Regions from separate parts of the Novosphingobium sp. BL-S-34 genome, predicted to be linked through region 3. Evidence: riboswitches for the same ligand, from Rfam matches in the RefSeq annotation. Region 3 holds a riboswitch; each other region holds the start of a gene.
The links. Region 3 has a riboswitch for cobalamin ahead of AC1VV3_RS22780 (TonB-dependent receptor plug domain-containing protein). Riboswitches for the same ligand answer to the same signal wherever they lie in the genome.

Region 1 (6,738 bases), on a different replicon from region 3:
GGCGTCGCGCCGCGGCCCTGGCGGGTCGAAGCCGCCGACGCGCAGCTGCGCAATGGCGCGGGCGCCGTGACGCGCACGGCTTTCGCAGACGCGCGGCCGACCCATGAGAATGCCTTCAAGGTCACTCTGGCGGAGCGCACGCTGGCGGCGATCATCCAGGAGAACCGGGCATGAAGTTCGATACGCCTGCGGGCTCCAATCCCATCGACGCCATGAAAGTGATCGGCCAGGCGGTCGACCGCGTGGACGGCAAGCTCAAGACCACGGGGCAGGCCCCCTATGCTTACGAGCACAAGGACGTGCCGGCCAGGCCGGCCTACGGGTATGTGATCGGTGCCGGGATCGCCAAGGGGCGGGTCACGGCGATGAACACGGCCGAAGCCAAGCGCATGCCCGGCGTGCTCGCGGTGGTCAGCGCCGAAAATGCACAGCCGCTCGGCAAGGGCAGCATGAACACGGCCAAGCTGCTGGGCGGTCCCGCTGTCGACCATTACCATCAGGCGCTGGCGGTGGTCGTGGCCGAGAGCTTCGAGCAGGCGCGCAATGCCGCCAACGCGGTGCGGATCGAATACGAGCGCGGTAACGGCCGTTTCGATCTCGCCAAGGCGAAGCCCGGCGCGCAGCCGCTGACGGGCAGCGATGCCGACACCCATACCGGGGATTTCGAGGGCGCCTTCGCCTCGGCCGCGGTGCAGCTCGACCAGACTTACACCACGCCCGACCAGAACCACGCGATGATGGAGCCTTTCGCCACCATCGCCTGGTGGGAAGAGGATGCGCTCTCGGTCTGGACGTCCAACCAGATGATCGCCTGGAACAAGAAGGAGCTGGCCGCCACCTTCAAGCTGCCGCCCGAGAAAGTCCATGTCCGCTCGCCCTTCATCGGCGGCGGTTTCGGGGGCAAGCTGTTCCTGCGCGCCGATGCGGTGATGGCGGCGCTGGGCGCGAAGGCCTGCGGCAGGCCGGTGAAGATCGCGATGCCGCGGCCGCTGATGCTCAACAACGCCACGCACCGCCCGGCCACGATCCAGCGCATCCGCATCGGCACCGGCAAGGACGGGCGCATCACCGCGATCGGCCATGAAAGCTGGTCCGGCGACCTTCCCGGCGGCGGCCCGGAATCGGCGACGCAGCAGACCAAGTTGCTCTATGCCGGCGCCAATCGCCTCACTGCCCTGCGGCTGGCCGAACTGGACCTGCCCGAAGCCAATGCCATGCGCGCACCCGGCGAAGCGCCCGGCCTCATGGCGCTGGAGATCGCCATCGACGAAGTGGCCGAGAAGCTGGGCATGGACCCGGTGCGGTTCCGCGTGCTCAACGATACGCAAGTCGATCCCGAGCATCCCGAGCGGCCCTTCTCGCAGCGCAACCTCGTGCGATGCCTGGAGGACGGTGCAAAGCGCTTCGGCTGGGAACGCCGCCAGACGCGTCCGGGCAAGATGCGCGACGGGCGCTGGCTGATCGGCATGGGCGTGGCGGCGGCGTTCCGCAACAACATCAACATGACATCGGCCGCCCGCGTGCGGCTGTCGAGCGACGGCGTGGTCACGGTGGAGACCGACATGACCGACATCGGCACCGGCTCCTACACCATCATCGCCCAGACCGCGGCGGAGATGATGGGCCTGCCGGTGGAGAACGTGCGCGTGAAGCTGGGCGATTCCTCGTTCCCGGCCTCGGCAGGCTCCGGCGGGCAATGGGGCGCCAACAGCTCCACGTCGGGCGTCTATGCGGCTTGCGTGAAGCTGCGCGAAGCCGCGGCGCAGCGGCTCGGCATGGATCCGGCCACCGCGGAATTCGCCGATGGCGAAGTGCGCGCGGGTAACCGCTCCGCCGCCCTGGCCGAGGCGGCGAAGTCTGGCGAGATCGTTGCCGAAGAGACGATGCAGTGGGGCGATCTGGGCAAGAAGTTCCAGCAGTCGACCTTCGGTGCGCACTTTGTGGAAGCGGCCGTGGACGCCTATACCGGCGAGACGCGGGTGCGACGCATGCTGGCGGTCTGCGCGGCCGGACGTATCCTCAATCCCAAGACGGCGCGCAGCCAGGTCATCGGCGCCATGACCATGGGCGTGGGCGGCGCGCTGATGGAGGAACTGGCGGTCGACAAGCGCTTCGGGTTCTTCGTCAATCACGACCTTGCCGGGTACGAAGTGCCGGTCCACGCCGACATTCCGCACCAGGACGTGGTTTTCCTCGACGAGGCGGACGACAAGGTCTCGCCGATGAAGGCCAAGGGCGTGGGCGAACTCGGGCTCTGCGGCGTCGGCGCGGCCGTGGCCAACGCGGTCTACAACGCCACGGGGGTGCGCGTGCGGGACTATCCGCTCACGCTGGACAAGCACCTTGCGAAACTGCCGGCTATCGCCTGAATCCCAGGTCGGCGGTTTGGCAGGTCAGCAGGTCGGCGATCAATTCCGGCGCCGAGGGGAAGTAGAAGTGCATGTAGCTGGCCGTGAGCGGTCCGTGGCGGAACAGGCGTTCGCCCGGCCGCCCGTCCGGCGTGACGGCGCTGACGGTGGGCAAAAGGGACGTTTCCAGCCGCGAATAGTGGAACGTGTGGCCCCGCGCGACATGACCGCCCAGTTCCATCTCCTGCATGCCCAGCGCTGCCAGCCGCCCTTGCATCACGGCCCGCGCAGGCAGCAGGCCGAGCAGGGCGGCACTGGCGCCGTCGGTGCTTTCGAGCCTCTCGGAGGCGTAAAGCATGCCGCCGCATTCGGCCAGGATCGGCCGCCCCGCCTGGAAGTGGGCGCGGATCGCCGCGATCATCGGGCGATTGGCGGAAAGAGCGTCCAGATGCAGCTCGGGATAGCCCCCGGGTAGCCACAAGCCGTCGCAAGGGGGCAGCACGGCATCGCGCAGCGGCGAGAAGAAGGCGAGCCGCGCCCCGGCCCGTTCCAGAAATGCGAGGTTGGCGGGATAGATGAAGCCGAAGGCCTCGTCGCGGGCAATGGCGATGCGGCGGCCTGACAGCGCGGAGGGCGGCGCTTCGGCGGCTTCCGGGGCGGGGAAGGGCACCGGCTCGGGCAGCCAGAGCGCGGTTTCCGGCAGACTGTCGGCGGCGCGGTCTATGCGCGCCTCGATATCCGCCACCTCCCCGGCCTGCACCAGTCCGAGGTGCCGTTCGGGCAGGCCGAGCCCGGCATCGCGCCGCAGGGTGCCAAGCCATTCCACCCCGCCCGGCATGCCGCGCTCCAGCAGTTCGGCATGGCGCGCGCTGCCGACGCGGTTGGCCAGCACGGCGGCCAGGGTCACGTCCGCGCGGTAGGTGGAAAGGCCGTGGACCAGCGCACCGAACGTCTGCGCCATCGAGGCGCCGTCGATCACCGCCATGACCGGCAGACCGAACAGGCGGGCGATGTCGGCGGAGGAGGGGGTGCCGTCGAACAGGCCCATTGCCCCTTCGACAAGGATCAGGTCGGCGTCCCGCGCGGCCTCGTGCAGCAAGGCGCGGCATTCCCGCTCTCCGCACATGAACAGGTCGAGCTGGTGGACGGGCGCGCCGCTGGCCCTTTCCAGCACCATCGGGTCCAGGAAGTCCGGCCCGCACTTGAACACCCGCACTTTGCGCCCGGCGCGGCGGTGGCGGCGGGCCAGCGCGGCGGTGACGAGGGTCTTGCCCTGTCCCGACGAGGGCGCGGTGACCAGCAGGGCGGGGCAGGCCGTCATGCGGGCAGGCACGAATATCGTCCGGACGGAGCGGTATCCGAAAGGCGGAAGGGGCAGGGCGGCATGGCGGTTCGATCCTCCTGGGCGCAAGTACGGCTTGTCGTCTCGCGAAAGACCGGGTCCGCGGGGAGCAGCGCTCCGCATCGGGCATGGCCCCCGTCCGCCCGGTACATCCCGCCCGCGCGAAGGATCGACGGCTGGGGGCCGGTTTCCTGACTTCCTGGGCCCGATTTCTCGGAATCGGCGCGCCTTCCGCCGCCTTCTCGGCACCGCGCGGTGCCAATGGCGTGCTGGCGGGGCGCATCCCCGGTTACAGTTGCGGGAGCAGTGCCGGATTCCAGCGGGATTACCCCTCTGGCCCGGACTTCCCGATTAAGCCCTTGCGGGCCCCCCTGGCCCGGCGGGCCTATGGCACTTCGCCAGAGAGCGCAAGCGCGGGCAGGACACGCGCAAGCGCCGGGCTCTTGCACGCGGCACCCCACCGGGATAGGGGCGCTCCAGCGACAGGTTCCCCGCAAGGGGATCAAAAGGGAACGCGGGTGAATGCCCGGGCTGCCCCTGCAACTGTAAGCGGCGAGCCGTGCGGCCAATTCGCCATTGGGGGTGCAAGTCCCTGAGAAGGCGGCCGAAACGGCACTGACCCGTGAGCCAGGAGACCTGCCTGACGCCGTCGTTCTTCGACCGGACAGGGTGAGCCGGGCGAACGGGGCCATTCCTCGCGCAACGACAGCCATTGCCGTGCCGGCACGCGCCGCGCGGGAGGGGGCGTCGTCCGCTGCATGGGCGGCAGAGGCCCTGCCTTTCGCATGCGTGCCGACCCGGCCGGGTCGATGCTCGTGCGAAGGACATGCCGTGAACTGCCGAATTCCCGCCGCCAGCCCCCTGGCTCTCGCGCTAGCCCTTGCAGGGGCGCTGCACCCGCTCGCGGCCCTGGCCGAGGAGGCCGATGCAGTGCCTCTGGACGAACGCATCGTGGTCACCGTCCTGCGCACGCCCGTTGCGGCCGACCGGGTGGCCGATACCGTCACCGTGCTCGACGAGGCGCAGATCGTTGCGGCCCAGCCGATCGCGCTGACCGATGTGCTGCTGCGCACGCCCGGCATCAGCATGTCGCGCAACGGCGGTTATGGCACCACCACGTCGCTGCGCATTCGCGGTGCCGATGCCGGGCAGACGGTGATGGTGATCGACGGGATGCGCCTGTCGGACGCCTCATCGACGGCGGGAGGCTATGGCTTTGCCAATTTCCTGGTCGACGATGCCGATCGCGTCGAGATCCTGCGCGGTCCGCAATCGATCCTCTGGGGCAGCGATGCCATCGGCGGTGTCGTCAACGTCCGCACCCGCCGCGCGGCCGCGCCGCTGGAAGGCAGCTTCGCGGTGGAAGCAGGAACCCATGACACCGTCTCGGCCCGCGTGGGTCTTGGCGGCACCTCCGAGGCCGTCGACTGGCGCATTGCCGCCTCGCGCTTCGCCACGGACGGCATCTCCGCGCGCGCGAATGGCACGGAGGACGACGGCTACCGGCGCAGCGCGGCCAGCGGCACGATGACTTACCGCGTCGCGCCTGGCATCTCGCTGGATCTGCGCGGCTACTGGTCGGATTCCCGGAACGCGTTCGACGGTACCTCCGGCGACTCCCTGGCCTATGGGTGGACGCGCGAATGGTCGGGCTATGCCGGGGTGAACTTCGCGCTGCTGGACGGCCGGCTGGCGAACCGCGTGGCCGTGCTCCAGACCGAGACCGACCGCGAGAACTTCGACCCCGCACGGCAAGTCCGCCAACTGACGTTCGACGCCCATGGCCGCGTGCGCCGTTTCGAGTACCAGGGCACCTACACGTTCAGCGAGGCCATCCAGGCCGTGTTCGGCGCCGAGCGCGAGGAACAGCGGATGACCACCGCCTCGCCCGCGAACAGCACCGCGGCTTATGCCCTCGTGCCCAGCCGGGCGAATACCGAGAGCGTCTACGGCGAACTGCGCGTGACCCCGCTCACCGGGCTGACGCTCAATGGCGGCGCGCGCTACGATCACCAGTCGCGCTTCGGCGGCAACACGGTGTTCAGCGCGGGCGCGGTCTACACCCCCAATGGCGGCGCCACGATACTGCGTGCCAGTTATGACGAGGGTTTCAAGGCGCCCTCGCTCTATCAGCTGTTCAGCATGTACGGCGTGGCCGATCTCAAGCCGGAGAAGGCGAAAGGCTGGGAACTGGGCGCCGAGCAGGGCTTCGGCGAAGCCTTACGCCTGTCGGCGACCTGGTTCGAGCGCGATACCGACAACCTGATCGACTTTGCCTACTGCCCCACCAGCGGCACCCTGCCGGACATCTGCTACGTTCCCGGCACGGGCACCTCGCGCTTCGGCTACTATGCCAACGTCAAGGCCAGCCATGCCCGCGGGCTGGAACTCGCCGCGTCGGCCACATGGGGCGTCCTCTTCGCCCAGGGCAACTACAGCTGGATCGCGGCAGAGGATCGCACGCAAGGCAGCGGCACTTACGGCCGCCAGCTCCAGCGCGTGCCGCGTCATCTCGCCAATGCCGAGCTGGGCGTGGCGCTGCCGCAGGGCCTGCGCGCCAGCCTGGCCGCGCGCTATTCGGGTGAAAGCTTCAATGCGGCGACCGGCACCGCCACGCTGGACGACTACTGGCTGGTGGATGTGCGCGCGCAGTGGCAGGTCATGGAAGGCCTGATTCTTCAAGGACGTATCGAAAACGTGGGCGATCAGAAGTACGAAACCGTGAGCGGCTACGGCACGCTTGGCCGCACCGTCTATTTCGGACTGAGGAGCCGGTTCTGATGCTGCTTCCAGTCGAACCCGGCCCGTCCGTGGTCGTGTGCAACACCTGCCGCCATTCCGCCGAAGTCCGCGAGGACGAGGACGGTCGGCGCGGCGGTGCGGTCCTGGCAGAGGCCATGCGCGCGGCGCAGGCTGCCGATCCCGCGCTCCAGGGCGTGGCGGTGCAGGAAATGCCCTGCCTCTTCGCCTGCCAGCGCCATTGCACCGTGGCGATCCGGGCGCCGGGCAAGCTGGGCTATGTGCTCGGCGATTTCGCACCCGATGCGG
Region 2 (6,738 bases), on a different replicon from region 3:
GGCCATGCCGACGACCTTGTTGTGGGGCAGACCCGAGAATTCGCGCAGCGCCCAGACCATCGCGTCGAGCGGGTTGGTGATGCAGATCACGAAAGCGTCGGGGGCGTTGGCGGCGATGCCTTCGCCGACCGACTTCATCACCTTGAGGTTGATGCCCAGCAGGTCGTCGCGGCTCATGCCCGGCTTGCGAGCGACACCGGCGGTGACGATGATGACGTCTGCGCCGGCAATGTCGGCATAGTCGTTGGTGCCGGTGATCTTGGCGTCGAAGCCTTCAACGGGGCCGCACTGCGACAGGTCCAGAGCCTTGCCCTGGGGCAGGCCTTCAGCCACGTCGAAGAGGACGATATCGCCCAGTTCCTTCTGCGCGGCGAGGTGCGCGAGAGTGCCGCCGATGTTGCCGGCGCCGATGAGGGCAATCTTCTTACGAGCCATGATGCTTGCTTGTCCTTCCCAAAGGCGGGACCAACGGACGAAAAGGCGGCCTGCTTTGTCCCGCTAAGGCAGGTGCCGGTGTTCAACGAAGGGCGGCCTACGCCCCCCGAACCGACATTGCAACCGGGAAAAGCCCGCGCGAAGGGCAGGCAGGCGAGTTTTTACTGATAATAGTTCGCAATTGCAATAGTGAGCGAAAATGCGCAGGAAACGGCGCCCTGAGCCAGGGTGGTGCGGCCGTTTCACGCAACAGACCGGGCGCAGATTGCATCCTCCGGGTGCTCTCCCGAGGGTGGCTCACTGTCTCGCACGTCCGGATGACAGGCAAGCGTCGCAGGGTGCGAGTCGGCCCGGATGAGGGGCGGGCGGTCGCGGCATGGCTCTTTATAGAGAGCGTGGACGTACCGGCCGTGTCGTGCCTTTTTCCAAATGTTGCGGCTTGCAGATCCTGCGGGCGGTGCTTGCCGAGGAGCCCGGTTGCGGACACTGTCCGCGTTCGTGCCGATCGCTCCTCCGTGACGGGCCGCCACGGCCTCGTCGCGCAATCGCTGGACTGACTTGCTTGCTGAAACCGCCCGGAAAGCCGACCTCCAGCCCTTTCAGTCCCGGTTTCAGCCCGCGGGCGCGCCTGCGGAGTTTCCTGTTCGCGGGGCGCGGGCTGCGCTGGCTGGTGCGCGACGAGCACAATGCCCGGTTGCACCTGGCGGCCTCGCTGGGCGTGGTGGTCGCCGGGTTCTGGCTGGAGATTTCCGCCGCCGACTGGCGCTGACTCGTGCTGGCCATGGCCCTGGTATGGCTGGCGGAGGCGTTCAACACCGCGGTCGAGGGCCTGTGCGACCGCATCCATCCGGAGTTCGACCCCGCCATCGGCCGGATCAAGGATCTGGGGGCCGGCGGCGTGCTGGTCGCTTCGATCGCCGCGGCCCTGATCGGGGTGCTGACCCTGGGACCGCCCCTGCTGGCCCGCCTGTTCTAGCGACTGGCAGGGCCTGAAGGCGGCGGGTAGGGCCTGAAGGCGGTTGGCCGGTTTCAGTCGTTCCTGGCGATCCGTCCGGCGAAGGCGTCGGCCATGCGGCGGTCGAGCTGGCGGCAGATGGCGATCCAGCGGGTGCATTCGCCGTCGTTGCCCGCAAGCCGCGCGGCGGCGGCATGGGCGCGGGCGTGGGCGGCGGCGGACAGGCCATGGCGGGCGAAGTGGCGCAGCGCTTCAGCCAGGATGCGCTGGTGCGGCGTGTCCGTGGTCGCCGTCGCGACCGGCTCGCGGCGGAGGCCACCGCGCAGGCCGGCGCCGTTGTCGTTCACCGCGCAGAGCGAAACCGACGGGCACAGCGCTCGCACCATCACCGGGCAGGAGACGTCCCGGGCGGCGGAAAAGCGGATTGCCATGGTAAAGCGAGCCTCTTGTTGGAAACGCTCGGGGGCTTGGCGTCTCTCCCGGTATTATAGGATGAAGCCGCTAAGTCTTGGTGTGGGGCTATGGTTGCTGAAACCTTGCAGTCGTTCCCGTGACGAATTGATGAAAGCGCCGGATCGCTAAAGGCGCCAACTTGCCCTCAGCGGGCCTGCTCCTGACGCGGCTGGGCGATCCACTTGCCCGAATTGGCATATTCCGGCCGCACGCCCTGGGTCTCGGGCAAGTTGCTGGCCTTGTAGAGCGACTCGCCCCCGCGTTCCCGCACGTCGCTGGCATAGACGGGCGCGCGCTCCGCACCCGTGGAAGGGGTGGCGGAGGGCATGGCGGGCGAAGGCGCAGCGGCCTGCCCGGGGCGGAGCGCCTCGGCGGTGCCGAAGCTGCGCTGCACGGCCAGCGGGTCCAGCGCGGCGGTGGCGAGGGCCGAGGCGGCGGACTCGTCGCGGCGATGCGGGGCGGCCAGCGGCTCGCCGCCGAAATAAGCGAAGCGGAACGCGGCAGGGCGGCCCGCGGCGCCGTTGAAGGCATAGAAGCGATGAGCGCCGATCGTGGTCAGATAGTGCAGGCTCGGGGCCCAGTAGGGATTGACCTGGATCGTGTGATAATGCGTCGCCAGCCCGATCGGCGTATAGACTTCGCCGGACAGCGCGGCACGGGCGACGGATTCGGCACGCTGCCAGAAGAAGCGCTGCGGCGCGCGGGCCAGCGATCCGTCGCAGGCGAAGGAGAACTGGCAGCCGGTCGGCCGCTCCGAACCCTGATAGACGACGCCGCAGACGGTCTTGGGATAGGCCGGATGGGCCACGCGGTTGAGCACGACCTGGGCCACGGCGCGCTGGCCGCCGTCGGGCTCGCTGGCGGCTTCGTAATAGATCGCCGCCGTCAGGCACTGGAGCGCGCGGCTGCGGTCCACCCCGGAATTGTCGATCCGCAGGGCGCGGGCGACCGGGCCGGGGCCGCTGGTTCCGTCATCCGCGTCGGAATGGATGCCTTCGCCTATCTTGAGCACGGGCTGTTCGGCTTCGAGATAGTAATAGGCAGAGCCGGGGAAGCTGGCGCCGGCCTGCTCGAAGGGCATGGGCAGAACGGGCGCGCCGCCGGTTTCCGTCCCGGAGGCGGTGAGGCGGTCCCAGGCTTCGGCCGGGGCGAAGGAAGGCGCGGCGAAGGCAGGCAGGGCCACGGCGACGAGCGCGGCCGAGCCGAGCGTCCAGCGCCGCCGCCTGCGTTGCAGCCGCTTGCGTCCGCCGCGCACGAAATGGCCCTGGAAATCGCGGGGGCGCGGCTCCCAGGTTTCGGTGCAGGCAGGAAGGGCGGCAGCGGTCACTCGGGTCCTTTCGGCGCATCGTCGGCCAGCGCGGATTTCGCGTTCCATCGGGTCATCGCGCATCTTGCGCCTAACCTGCTTTGCCGGGCGCGGCATCCCTGGAAATCGGCGCGTCCCGAAGCGGTACAGCGGGCAGCGATAGGCTGAATCGCTTAAGAGTTTGTTTGCGATCTTCCCCGGCGATACCGCCGCGCCGCCCTTTGCGCCGCTTGCCAATCCCCCCACTGCCCAGTATCGGCACTCGCGACGTCATGGGTGGCCCGGAGCCGGGCCCCGGGTTTCGTGAAAAGGGAACCCTGGTGGGAATTTCGGCGCAAGTCCGAAGCTGCCCCCGCAACTGTAACCGGGGAGCGCCCCTGCCACGCTATGCCACTGGGTCACACCGGGAAGGCGGCAGGCGGCGCGAAGATTCGGGAGCCAGGAGACCTGCCTTTGACGGTCGTTCCGCAGCCGGGCGGGGTGTCCCGGCATGCAGCGAGCACGCGCATGAGGAAAAGCGCGCGTCTCCGCCATGGACGGCAAAGTCGTTCAGGTTGGAGGAATACGCGTGAAGTACCTGTTTCTGCTGGGGACGGCTCTTGCCGTCTCGACCCCCGCTTTCGCGGATGAAGCCGCAATCGATAGTATCGTCGTCACCGCGACGCGCACCGAAACCCCCACCAGCGAGATCGGCCAGTCCGTCTCGGTCATCACCCGCGAGGATATCGAGCGCACCCAGGCGGTCACCGCGACCGACATCCTGGCCCGCCTGCCGGGCGTGACGTTCGCCCAGTCGGGCGGTTTCGGCCAGCCGGCCAGCGTGTTCATCCGCGGCGCCGAGAACGCGCAGAGCCTTGTGCTGATCGACGGCGTGCGCATCAACGATCCCGGCGACGTGGGCGGCGGCTTCGACTTCGGCAGCCTGACCGTCGGCCAGTTTGACCGCATCGAAGTGGTGCGCGGATCGTCCGGCGTGCTCTGGGGCAGCCGCGCGATCGGCGGCGTCATCAACCTCATCACCGCGCGCCCGACCGAGCAGTGGACCGCGCGCGGCCAGGCCGAATACGGCTGGCGCGACCAGAAGCAGCTCGGCGCCTCGGCGGCGGGCAAGGTCGGTCCGGTGGGCCTGACGCTGGGCGGCAACTGGCTCAAGGGCGACGGCTACTCCGCTTTCGACGAGCGCCTCGGCGGCCAGGAGAAGGACGGCTTCGAGAGCAAGAGCGCCAACGCCCGCGCCGAAGTGGAGCTGGTGAGCGGTCTTTCCGCCGATGCCGGGACGTACTGGACCAAGGCCAATTACGATTACGACAACACCGGCGCCGATGCCCTGAACGTGGGCCTGAAGCGCGACACCGTGGGCTATGCCAACTTGCGCTACAAGGGGCTGGACGGCCGCCTCAGCGCGCGCCTGGGCTATGGCCTCACCGATACGCGCCGCATCTCGGACGATGCCGTCTTCGGTCCCTACACCACCAATGGCCGCGCCGACCGTTTCGAGGGTCAGGTCTCCTACACCCCCATCGACATGGCCAGCATTCTCGTCGGTGCCGAGACGGAGAAGCAGAAGTTCTCCGACAATTACGGCTCGAAGGATTCGACCTCGATCGACAGCTACTTCGGCATGCTGACCCTGCGCCCCGTCACCGGGCTGACGCTGAACGGCGGCCTGCGCTATGACGACAATTCGGACTTCGGCCACAAGACCACCTTCTCGGCCAACGGTGCCTGGGTGATCGGGGGCAGCGAGGAAGCGCCGATCCTGCGCGCCAGCTATGGAGAGGGCTTCAAGGCGCCGTCGCTCTACCAGCTCTATTCCAATTCCGGCTTCCGCGCGCTCGATCCCGAGACGTCGAAGTCGTGGGATGTCGGCGTGGAGCAGCCCTTTGCGGAAGGCCACGGCACGTTCTCGGTCACTTACTTCGACCGCAAGACGAAGAACCTGATCGATTACGACCTGACCGCCTTCAACTACTACAACGTCGGCCGCGCGCGGGCGAAGGGCGTGGAACTGGGCATGCAGGTGAGCGACTGGGAAGGCTTCGACATGAGCCTTTCGGCCACTTACCTCGACGCCACCAACGAGGTGACCGGCACGCGCCTCGCTCGCCGTCCCAAGACGAACCTCTATGCCAGCCTGGACAAGCACTGGTCGGACGGCTTCCGCCTCGGTGCGGACCTGCGCGTGGGCGGCGGTCGCTATGACGACATCGCCAATACCTACTACCTCGGCGGCAATGTCGTCGTCGGCCTGCGCGGCGCCTTCGACGTGACGCAGAACATCCAGGTCTACGGCCGTGTCGAGAACCTGTTCGACGAACACTACGAAGTGGTGCGGACATATGGCACCCCGGGCCGCGCGGCTTATGCCGGGGTGCGGGTGAAGATGTGATCCTGTCGTCTGCCCTGACGACATCGGTTGGACGGGGCAGGCGCAAGGCCCGCCGGTTCCTTGTCGTGCTGGCTCTGGCTGGCTCGGCGGCGCTGGCGGGCTGCGGGGGCGGTGACACCACCGAGGCCGCCCCCGCGGTACCGGGCCACGGCGAGAGCGGGGCGGAGCGCCCCACCATCGTCTCGCTCAACCCCTGCACGGACGCCATCCTGGCCGAAGTGACGGATCCGGGGCAGTTGCTGGCGATCTCCAGCTATAGCCAGGATCCCGAGAGCAGTTCGATGCCGATCGCCCGCGCGCGCCGGTACCGGGCGATCTCGGGGACGGTGGAGGAAGTGGCGACGATCCATCCCAGGGTGGTCGTCGCCAGCGCATTCCTCGACCCCGCGAGCGAGGCGGCATTCCGGCGCCTCGGCTACCGGCTGGTGAAGATGCCGATCGCCTCGGACCTGGGAGCCGCGCGCGAACAGGTCCGCACGCTGGCACGGCTGGCGGGTCATGCCGCGCTGGGCGAAAGGCTGGTGGCCCGCATCGACGCCGCCGTGCGCCGCGATGCACCGCCGCCGGGCTCAGCGCTTCTTCCGGCAATAGTGTGGGAATCCGGTGGACTGGTGGCGGGTGACCAGACCCTGATCGTTGACATGATGAAGCACACCGGCTTTACGAATATTGCCGGCGCGCGGGGCCTTTCCCAGGCCGATTACCTGCCTCTGGAGCACGTGCTGGCGGACCCTCCGCGCGTGGTCTTCGCGGTGGGCGATCCGCTCGCCGAGGAGGACCGAATGTTGCATCATCCGGCGCTCTCCGCGCTGACCAGTACCCGGCGTTTCCTGCTCAGCCGCTCCATTCTCTGGTGCGGCGGGGCGACCATCCCGCGTGCGCTGGACGAACTGGCCGCCGCGCGCCGCGCGCTTGCGGAAACGGAGATGCCGCCGGCCCACGGGGCAGGCACCGCAACAGCCCCCGCGACAGGCACCGCAACAGGCCCCGCATCGGCCCCCGCAAAAGCCACCGGGCGGATCGTTTCCGCAAGACCATGAACCTGCGTTTCGTCCTGCTGCTGGTCCTCGCGCTCGTCGTCGCGGTGCCGCTGTCCCTGCTGGCCGGGCGGGTGTGGATCAATCCTTTCGCCCCGGAACTGCACAGCGCCTCGGTCATCCTGCTTCAGCTTCGCCTGCCGCGCGCGGTCCTGGCGCTGGT
Region 3 (6,738 bases):
CGCGGCGCCCGTGCCGGTCGCGGCGACGGGCCTGACCGTCACCGCATTTCCGCTTTCGCACGGCGGCGCCCTGTCCACTGCCTTCCTCATCCGCGCAGGGGAGCAGGCGCTGCTCTGCATGGGGGACACCGGCCCCGATGCCGTCGAGCATTCGACCCGGCTCGACGCGCTCTGGCAGGCCTTGGCGCCGCTGGTACGCGCCGGGCATCTGCGCGCGATCATCGTCGAGACGTCCTATCCCGACCCGCGCAAGGACGCCGAGCTGTTCGGCCACCTCACCCCGCGCTGGCTGCACCGCGAACTGGCGCGGCTGGCGCAGCTGTCGGGCGGGACGGGGGCGTTGAAGGGGCTGCCCGTGGTGATCGGCCATATCAAGCCCTCGGTCGACGGGGACCCCGCGATCGCCGCGACCATCGCCCGCCAGCTGGCCGAGGGTGACGGCCCGCCCGTCCGCTACGTCATCGCCGAACAGGGCGCCGCGCTGGCGTTCTGAGCCCCATCCTGAGGAGGCGCCGTACGTCGCGGCGCACCTTGTTCCAGGCCATCCATGTGCCGGTGCCGCAGACGAACGTGACGGCGGCCAGCAGCGGCAGGACCACCAGATCCCACCACGGGCGCCGGCGCAGCAGCGGCAGGTCCAGCCGGTGCAGGCCGTCCTGCAGCCAGCGGAACCCACGCCCGTTACGGTCGACAGCGCGCAGGAGCCGGCCGCTCAACGGATCGATGTAGAGGCGGGTCGCCTCGGCATCGGCCAGAACGGCGCGCCAGACCGGAAGCGCCGCGGGGGAACGGCGGCCATAGTAGTAGGCGTCCTCTTCCTCCAGGAGTTCGAGCGAGGCGAGCGAGGGCCTGCCCGACAGCGCGGTGCGCAGCGCGTCCTCGCCGAAGAGAGCGGGCTTTCCGGCAGCGTCGAAGCGCTGCGACGAAACTTCGCCGTCCGATATGGGCAGGCCCGATACCAGCAGGAAAGTGCGCCCGCCGAGCGGGGCGGTCACCACCCGGCGCGCGCCGCGCGGCAGGTCGCCGAGCGCGGAGAGCGCCTGGCGCACATCGCGCCAGTGCATCGGCCCGGCCAGCCGCCCGGCTTCGGCAGGGCCGGCCGCGGAATCGAGGAAGCCCCAGGGGTTCATCGAAAACAGGCCGCTCGCGACCCAGCTCAGGGTCAGCAAGCCGAAGAACAGCCCAAAGACATGGTGCCACCACCACAGGCCCTTGTAGGGCGAGCCGAGAGTCCCGTCCCGCCTGCGCCGCAGCCGCGCGATACCGGCCCAGATGCCGGTGCCGGTGAGGAAGCAGCCGGCAAGCGAGGTCCAGACCACGACCTGGTTCCAAAGTGCGGCGTCCTCCCGCAGGATCGTGGGGTAGAGCCAGTGCGGCACGGCGCCCAGCCAGCCCCAGAAGCGCTGGAAACGAGTGGTCTCCTGCACCACCTCGCCCGAACGGCCGGAGATGTAGATCACGGTCCCGGCGGGATCGGCATAGTCGGCGCGGTAGAGCGGGGCGCTCCGCCGGTAGGTCTGCACCGTCCACTGGTCGATGCCGGTTTCGGACAGAGCGGGCGCTGCGCCGCCGATCGCATGGCCGCGGGCGTAGTCCGCCGCGATCCTGGCGAGGTCGGCGCGCCCGGGCGGGGCCAGCTTCCGCCCCGTGGCCAGGTCGATGGTTTCGGGCATGGCCTGCATCTGCGCGATGGGGCGGTCGCCGGTGGCCGCGGAAACGATCCGCAGGACCGGGCGGCCGGCCATCATCTCGACGCGCGCAGAGGCGATCGGCAGGTCTGGCGCGAGGCCTGCCTCTTCCCACGCGGCATCGTTCCAGACCGGACCGGGCGGCAGTTGCAGCGGCGCCAGGCCCTGCAACTGCGCTGCCGGCTCCAGCCTCGGATAGTCCACGTAGATCATCACGAAGCCCGACAGGCACCAGAGTGTCATCAGCAGCCCGACGAAGACGCCGAGCCAGCGATGAAGGACGAGGACGGGGCGCGGCAGCAAGCTGCGGGGCAGCAGGCTACCGGGCGCCTTGGAAGGCTGGAGCGCGACCACGGCGTCAGAAACTCAGGCCGTATTGCATCCGCAGCGTGCGCGGCACGCCCCGGTTGAAATAGAGGAAGCGGCTGTTGCTGCCATCGAGCACGCCCTGGTCGGTCGCGGCCGAAAGGTAGCCGCGCGTGGCATATTCCCGGTCGAGCAGGTTCTCGATATTGACGCCGAAGCGGTTCCGCCGCGCCGCCCCGTCGACGTAAAGATAAGCGCCGACATCGAGCAGGGCGTAGTTGCCGTAGTTCCGCCGCCCCGCGCCGGATGCGGTCGACCAGACATCGCCGATCCAGCTGGCGTTGAGGCTCGCGCCGAAGGGCTGGTCTTCGGGCGCATAGGAGAAGGCGGCCTTGGCATATTGCTTGGGGTTGCGGTCCAGCTGCGTCGATGCGCCCTTTTCGCGCACGCGGGCATATGTGTAGCTGGCCGAGATGCCCCAGCCGCCCGGCCAGCGCGCGTCGAGTTCCAGCTCCGCGCCTTGCGAGCGGACCTTGCCGTCGAGATTGGCGTAAGTGCCGCCGGGGAAGGCGGGATCGTCGTAGACGCTGTCGATCATGTCCGTGATGCGCCGGTCGAAATACGTCCCTTTCCAGCCCAGCGAGGCCGCGCCCAGCGGCAGGATGCCGCCTGCCGAGAGGTTGAGCGAAAGGCTCTGCTCGGCCCTGAGGTTCGGATTGCCCACCTCGCAGCAAGGGTCGTTGCCGTAGAGCTGAGAGGCGTCGGGCAGCACGAAGGCCGTGCCGCCATTGGCTTCCAGATAGAGCGCCTCGGCAAAGTCGTAGCGGCCCGAGACGTTCCAGATCGTCTTGCGCGCGCCGTCCGTGCGATTGTAGCGCAGGCCCGCCGCCAGGCGGCCCTTCGACGAGATCTCGTCGGTGGTGCGAAGCTGCAGGATCCCGGCGTGGACCTGCTCGCTGGTCGGCGCGATCAGCAGCACGTCGTCCCGGCCGCTGAAGTTCTGGAAGTCGTAGCCCAGCAGGTATTCCAGGCCGGGGTGCAGATGCAGCTTCATCACCGCGCTGCCGCCCCAGTCGCGGTAGCCCCAGAAGGTGCCGGCGGGGTAGATCACCTGGGGCTGATGGTCGGGCAGCGAATTGCGGATCTGGATGTAGGCGGTCTTCCAGTCGTGGAAATAGCCTTTCAGGAAGAACTGCACAGTGTCGCTGCCGGTGTAGTCGAGCCGCAGGCTGGCCACTTCCTCGTTCCGGTCATTGCGGCTCTCGCGAATGCGGGTGGGGGCAAGGTTGTCGAGCTTCGCCTCGGTATGCTGGTACTGCGCGTTGAGCGCGAGATCCGGCGCCAGCCCGTACTGGTACTTGAGCCCGGCCGACCACAAGTCGTAGCCGAGGTGCCGGTCGGTGAGGCTGGGCTGATAGGCGCTGTAGGGCAGGTAGCCTTCCGAGCGATTGTGCGAGGCATAAGCCACGAAGCGGTGGTCGCCCAGGGCGCCGCGCGCATAGCCGTCCAGGGTCGTGCCGCCCCAGCTGTCGACCGAGGCATTGACCTGGCCGCCCGGATCGTCGGAAAAGCTGCGCGTCACCACGTTGATCACTCCGGCCGAAGCCTGGGTGCCGTAGAACAAGCTCTCTCCGCCGCGCAGGACCTCGATCCGCTCGATCATGCTGGCGGGCAGCGTGTCGTTGGGCGAGGTGCTGCCGTACAGGCGGTTGTTGAGGCGGATGCCGTCCATCGTCCAGAGCACGTCCTGCGTGCGCGAACCCTGCAGCGAGACGTCTACGTAAGTGAACGGGCCATTGCGGCCGCGCACGTAGAGGCCCGGTACCTGGTCCAGCGCCTTGGTCACGTCCACCGCGCCGCTGTTGCGGATCTGCCGTTCATCGACGGTGACGACGTCGTTGCCGTAGCGGGAGAGTTCCTGCGGCAGCGTCTCTTCCAGGCTCTGTCCGGTGACGACGATCGAAGGGCCATCCGCCTCTGCGGCATCGGCCTCCCGGCCTTCGACCTTCCGGCCTTCGACCTTCCCGCCATCCGCGGCCCGGGCCTGCGCGGCGCAGGCGAGAGTCAGCACCGCGGCAAGCGCCGCGTGCGAAACGGTTGCGATCTTCATTTCATTCCCCTGCCGGGCGCCAAGCGAGCTTTTGGCAAGGGTCTGCCGCTCGCGAACCCAGGCCCGCGAACGACCGGCGCGTCGACCGGCCGGGCGCCCGGATTCGGGACGACCGCTCAGCGCACCGTGCGGCCCTTGCCGCTGGTTCGTCGCTCAGACGGAAAAATCACCGTGCCCCGGCCATCCCCTGGACCAAAGCAAGAGCGACCGTACGCTGGCAGGTCTCCTGGCTCACGGGTCATCGCTCGATGCACGGCCTTCCCAGGCCTCGCAGGATTTAGCGTCCGGCCCAGTGGCTGCGGCAGGGGGCATTGCCCGGCCGCGTGATGTGCATCGCGCTCACCGCTTACAGTTGCAGGGACAGCCTCGGTTTCAAGAGGAAGCCTCTCTCACCGTGTTCCCTATTAAGCCTCTTTCGAGGCACCAGCGCGATCATTGCCCGCCATCCTTGCGGAAATGGCGGACGCGATGAGCTAGCCGGGGCGTGCGCCCTGTGCAAGCGGGATGTGTTCGTGTGGGCGAAGCCGGCCGGAGCGCGCCCGTTCCGGTTCACGTCCGTTCCGGCCGGAGCTATCGCGGCGGAGGAAACTCAGTCGTTCTTGTCGGGACGGCCGGAGCCGACGTCGTCGCGCGGCTTGCCCTTGGCGGTGCGCTGGGACTGCGCATTGGCGCCCGACAGCACCGGGCCGCAGGCGGCGGACTTGGCATCCCCCACGTCCACAAAGGCGAGTAGCCCCGCCACCGGCGTCGCCGCCACGGCCAGTCCAAGACCCACTCCGGCGCGGCCGAGCAATTGCGGGCTGATCACTTGGAGGGAGGGATTGGCGAAGCGGCCGCCGATGCCGACGGGCGACTGCCCGGAAAACAGGCTGAACTTCTTGCCATCCGCGCGGAATCCCATGTCGAGCGCCTCGGTGTCGAAGCTGAAGCCGCCGCGCCCGGTGATGACGTTCTTCGACGTGTCGATCAGGATCGGGTCGGCCGCCGCCGTGCCGCCTCGCACCGTGAAGGCCACCAGGCCGCAGTTGAGCTGAACGGGCTTCTTCAGCTTGCCCTCGAACATCTTGGAGGCGAACGTGCCGAGGTCCAGCTCGGCCAGCTGCACGTTGCGCGTCCAGAACGTACCGCGGGGCATGATGAAGGCGATCCGGCCCGATGCCGAAGCGAGCGAATCGTGGATCGTGTCGCCGCGGCCTTCCAGCTTGATGCGGCCGCCGATCGTGCCGGTCGTGCCTGATTCCACCACGCCGTAGCCGGCCAGCAGACGGCCCATCGGCGTGGACTTGAGGCGAATGTCGTAGCTTACGGCCGAGGGGCGCTGACGCGTGTCGAACACCAGGTCCGAGGCGACATCGCCGCGCGCCATCGAGAATGTCAGCGGCGACAGGGCCAGTCGTCCCCGGTCGAGCGAGAGCTTCAGGGCGATGTTCTGCACCGGCACATTGCGTGAGCGGACCACGCCGACCTTCCAGTCCAGCCCGGCGTCGAAGCGCTGCATCGTCTCCACCGGCAGGGCGGCGTCCGGCAGGACGCGCTGGGCGCCCGCCCCGGTGGCGGCGGCTGCGGCCACGGCGCCTTTCGATGCCACGATGTCCGGGTTGTAGCCGATGAACGGCGCGGCATCGACGATGTCCAGCCGCCTGGTCGCCAGCACGGCATCCAGCCGCAGCCGCTCGGCATTGGTCACCGTCAGCTTGCCCGAAAGGTCGGACTGGCCGAACGTGCCGGTCATGCCGGTGAAGCGATAGGTCTCCCCGTCCTTCACCAGCTGCGCTTTCAGTGCGTAGCGGCGGGTCTGGGGAATGGCGACGTCGATGATGCCCAGCAGTTCGGACAAGTCGCGCCCGCGGGCGCGGACCTTGAGCGGCACGTCCTCGAAATCGGCGATGGAGGGGAGGGTGCCCGAGACGTCGACCTGGTTGTTCGCCGCCCAGGCCGTGAGTTCCAGCGCGTTGCTGCCGCGATTGACGGTGGCGTCGGGGGAGAGCAGCCGGGCGCTCACGCGGAACGGGGTGCTGCGCAAGGTGCCGTCGCCGCGCAGCGAGACAGCCTTGCCGATCTTCGCATCGGTGGAAGTGACGGGATCGACCACGAGATTGGCAAGCAGCGGCATCTGCGGGTCGAGATAGCGGACGCGGGTGTCCGATATGGTGGCGCGGTCGATCCGGGGGAACTCGAAGGGCTTGCCCCCGCCGCCGCTGCCGAAAGTCCAGCTGTTGCGGCCATGGGCCTTGTCCCATTCGAGGTCCACGGCGCCGCCCTGAAGGTCCAGCGTATGCACGTGGCGACGGCCGAACAGCAAGGAAAGCGGGGCGATCCGCGCCTCGATATGGCGGGCGGCGAACATCTGCGGGCGGCCCGCCCATTCCGGGTTGGAGACGCTCAGGCCATCGGCCAGGAACTTGATGCGCAGCGGTGCGAAGAAGAGCTGGAAGTCTCCGCCCACCCGCACCTGCCGCCCGGCGGCCGAGCTGGCGATGCGTTCGAAGGGGTGCTTCAGGAACCGGCCCTTGGTGATGAAGAGGACCAGCCAGGCCGCGAATACCAGCGCGACGATCGCGATCAGCACATTGCGCAGGATGCGCAGCAGACGGGTGCGATCCGGCCGCTTGCCCGGGGGGCGATGCCCCGTCT

Region 1: linked by a shared signal. The riboswitch ahead of AC1VV3_RS12825 (TonB-dependent receptor plug domain-containing protein) and the one ahead of AC1VV3_RS22780 (TonB-dependent receptor plug domain-containing protein) in region 3 are both predicted to bind cobalamin.
Region 2: linked by a shared signal. The riboswitch ahead of AC1VV3_RS14060 (TonB-dependent receptor domain-containing protein) and the one ahead of AC1VV3_RS22780 (TonB-dependent receptor plug domain-containing protein) in region 3 are both predicted to bind cobalamin.

Annotation. Positions count from the first base shown of each region.
Region 1 covers NZ_CM166472.1:2,670,690-2,677,427, forward strand. The annotation lists gene AC1VV3_RS12810 (FAD binding domain-containing protein) at 1-174, shown strand, start outside; gene paoC (aldehyde oxidoreductase molybdenum-binding subunit PaoC) at 171-2,369, shown strand; gene AC1VV3_RS12820 (cobyrinic acid a,c-diamide synthase CobB) at 2,359-3,681, opposite strand; cobalamin riboswitch at 3,855-4,078, opposite strand; cobalamin riboswitch at 4,158-4,348, shown strand; gene AC1VV3_RS12825 (TonB-dependent receptor plug domain-containing protein) at 4,522-6,471, shown strand; gene AC1VV3_RS12830 (DUF1636 domain-containing protein) at 6,471-6,738, shown strand, end outside.
Region 2 covers NZ_CM166472.1:2,947,711-2,954,448, forward strand. The annotation lists gene mdh (malate dehydrogenase) at 1-435, opposite strand, end outside; partial or broken gene AC1VV3_RS14045 (diacylglycerol kinase family protein) at 998-1,411, shown strand; gene AC1VV3_RS14050 (hypothetical protein) at 1,465-1,821, opposite strand; gene AC1VV3_RS14055 (cell wall hydrolase) at 1,989-3,170, opposite strand; cobalamin riboswitch at 3,407-3,618, shown strand; gene AC1VV3_RS14060 (TonB-dependent receptor domain-containing protein) at 3,718-5,538, shown strand; gene AC1VV3_RS14065 (ABC transporter substrate-binding protein) at 5,535-6,578, shown strand; gene AC1VV3_RS14070 (FecCD family ABC transporter permease) at 6,575-6,738, shown strand, end outside.
Region 3 covers NZ_CM166473.1:2,068,923-2,075,660, forward strand. The annotation lists gene AC1VV3_RS22770 (MBL fold metallo-hydrolase) at 1-493, shown strand, start outside; gene AC1VV3_RS22775 (PepSY domain-containing protein) at 459-2,042, opposite strand; gene AC1VV3_RS22780 (TonB-dependent receptor plug domain-containing protein) at 2,047-4,104, opposite strand; cobalamin riboswitch at 4,304-4,545, opposite strand; gene AC1VV3_RS22785 (AsmA family protein) at 4,694-6,738, opposite strand, start outside.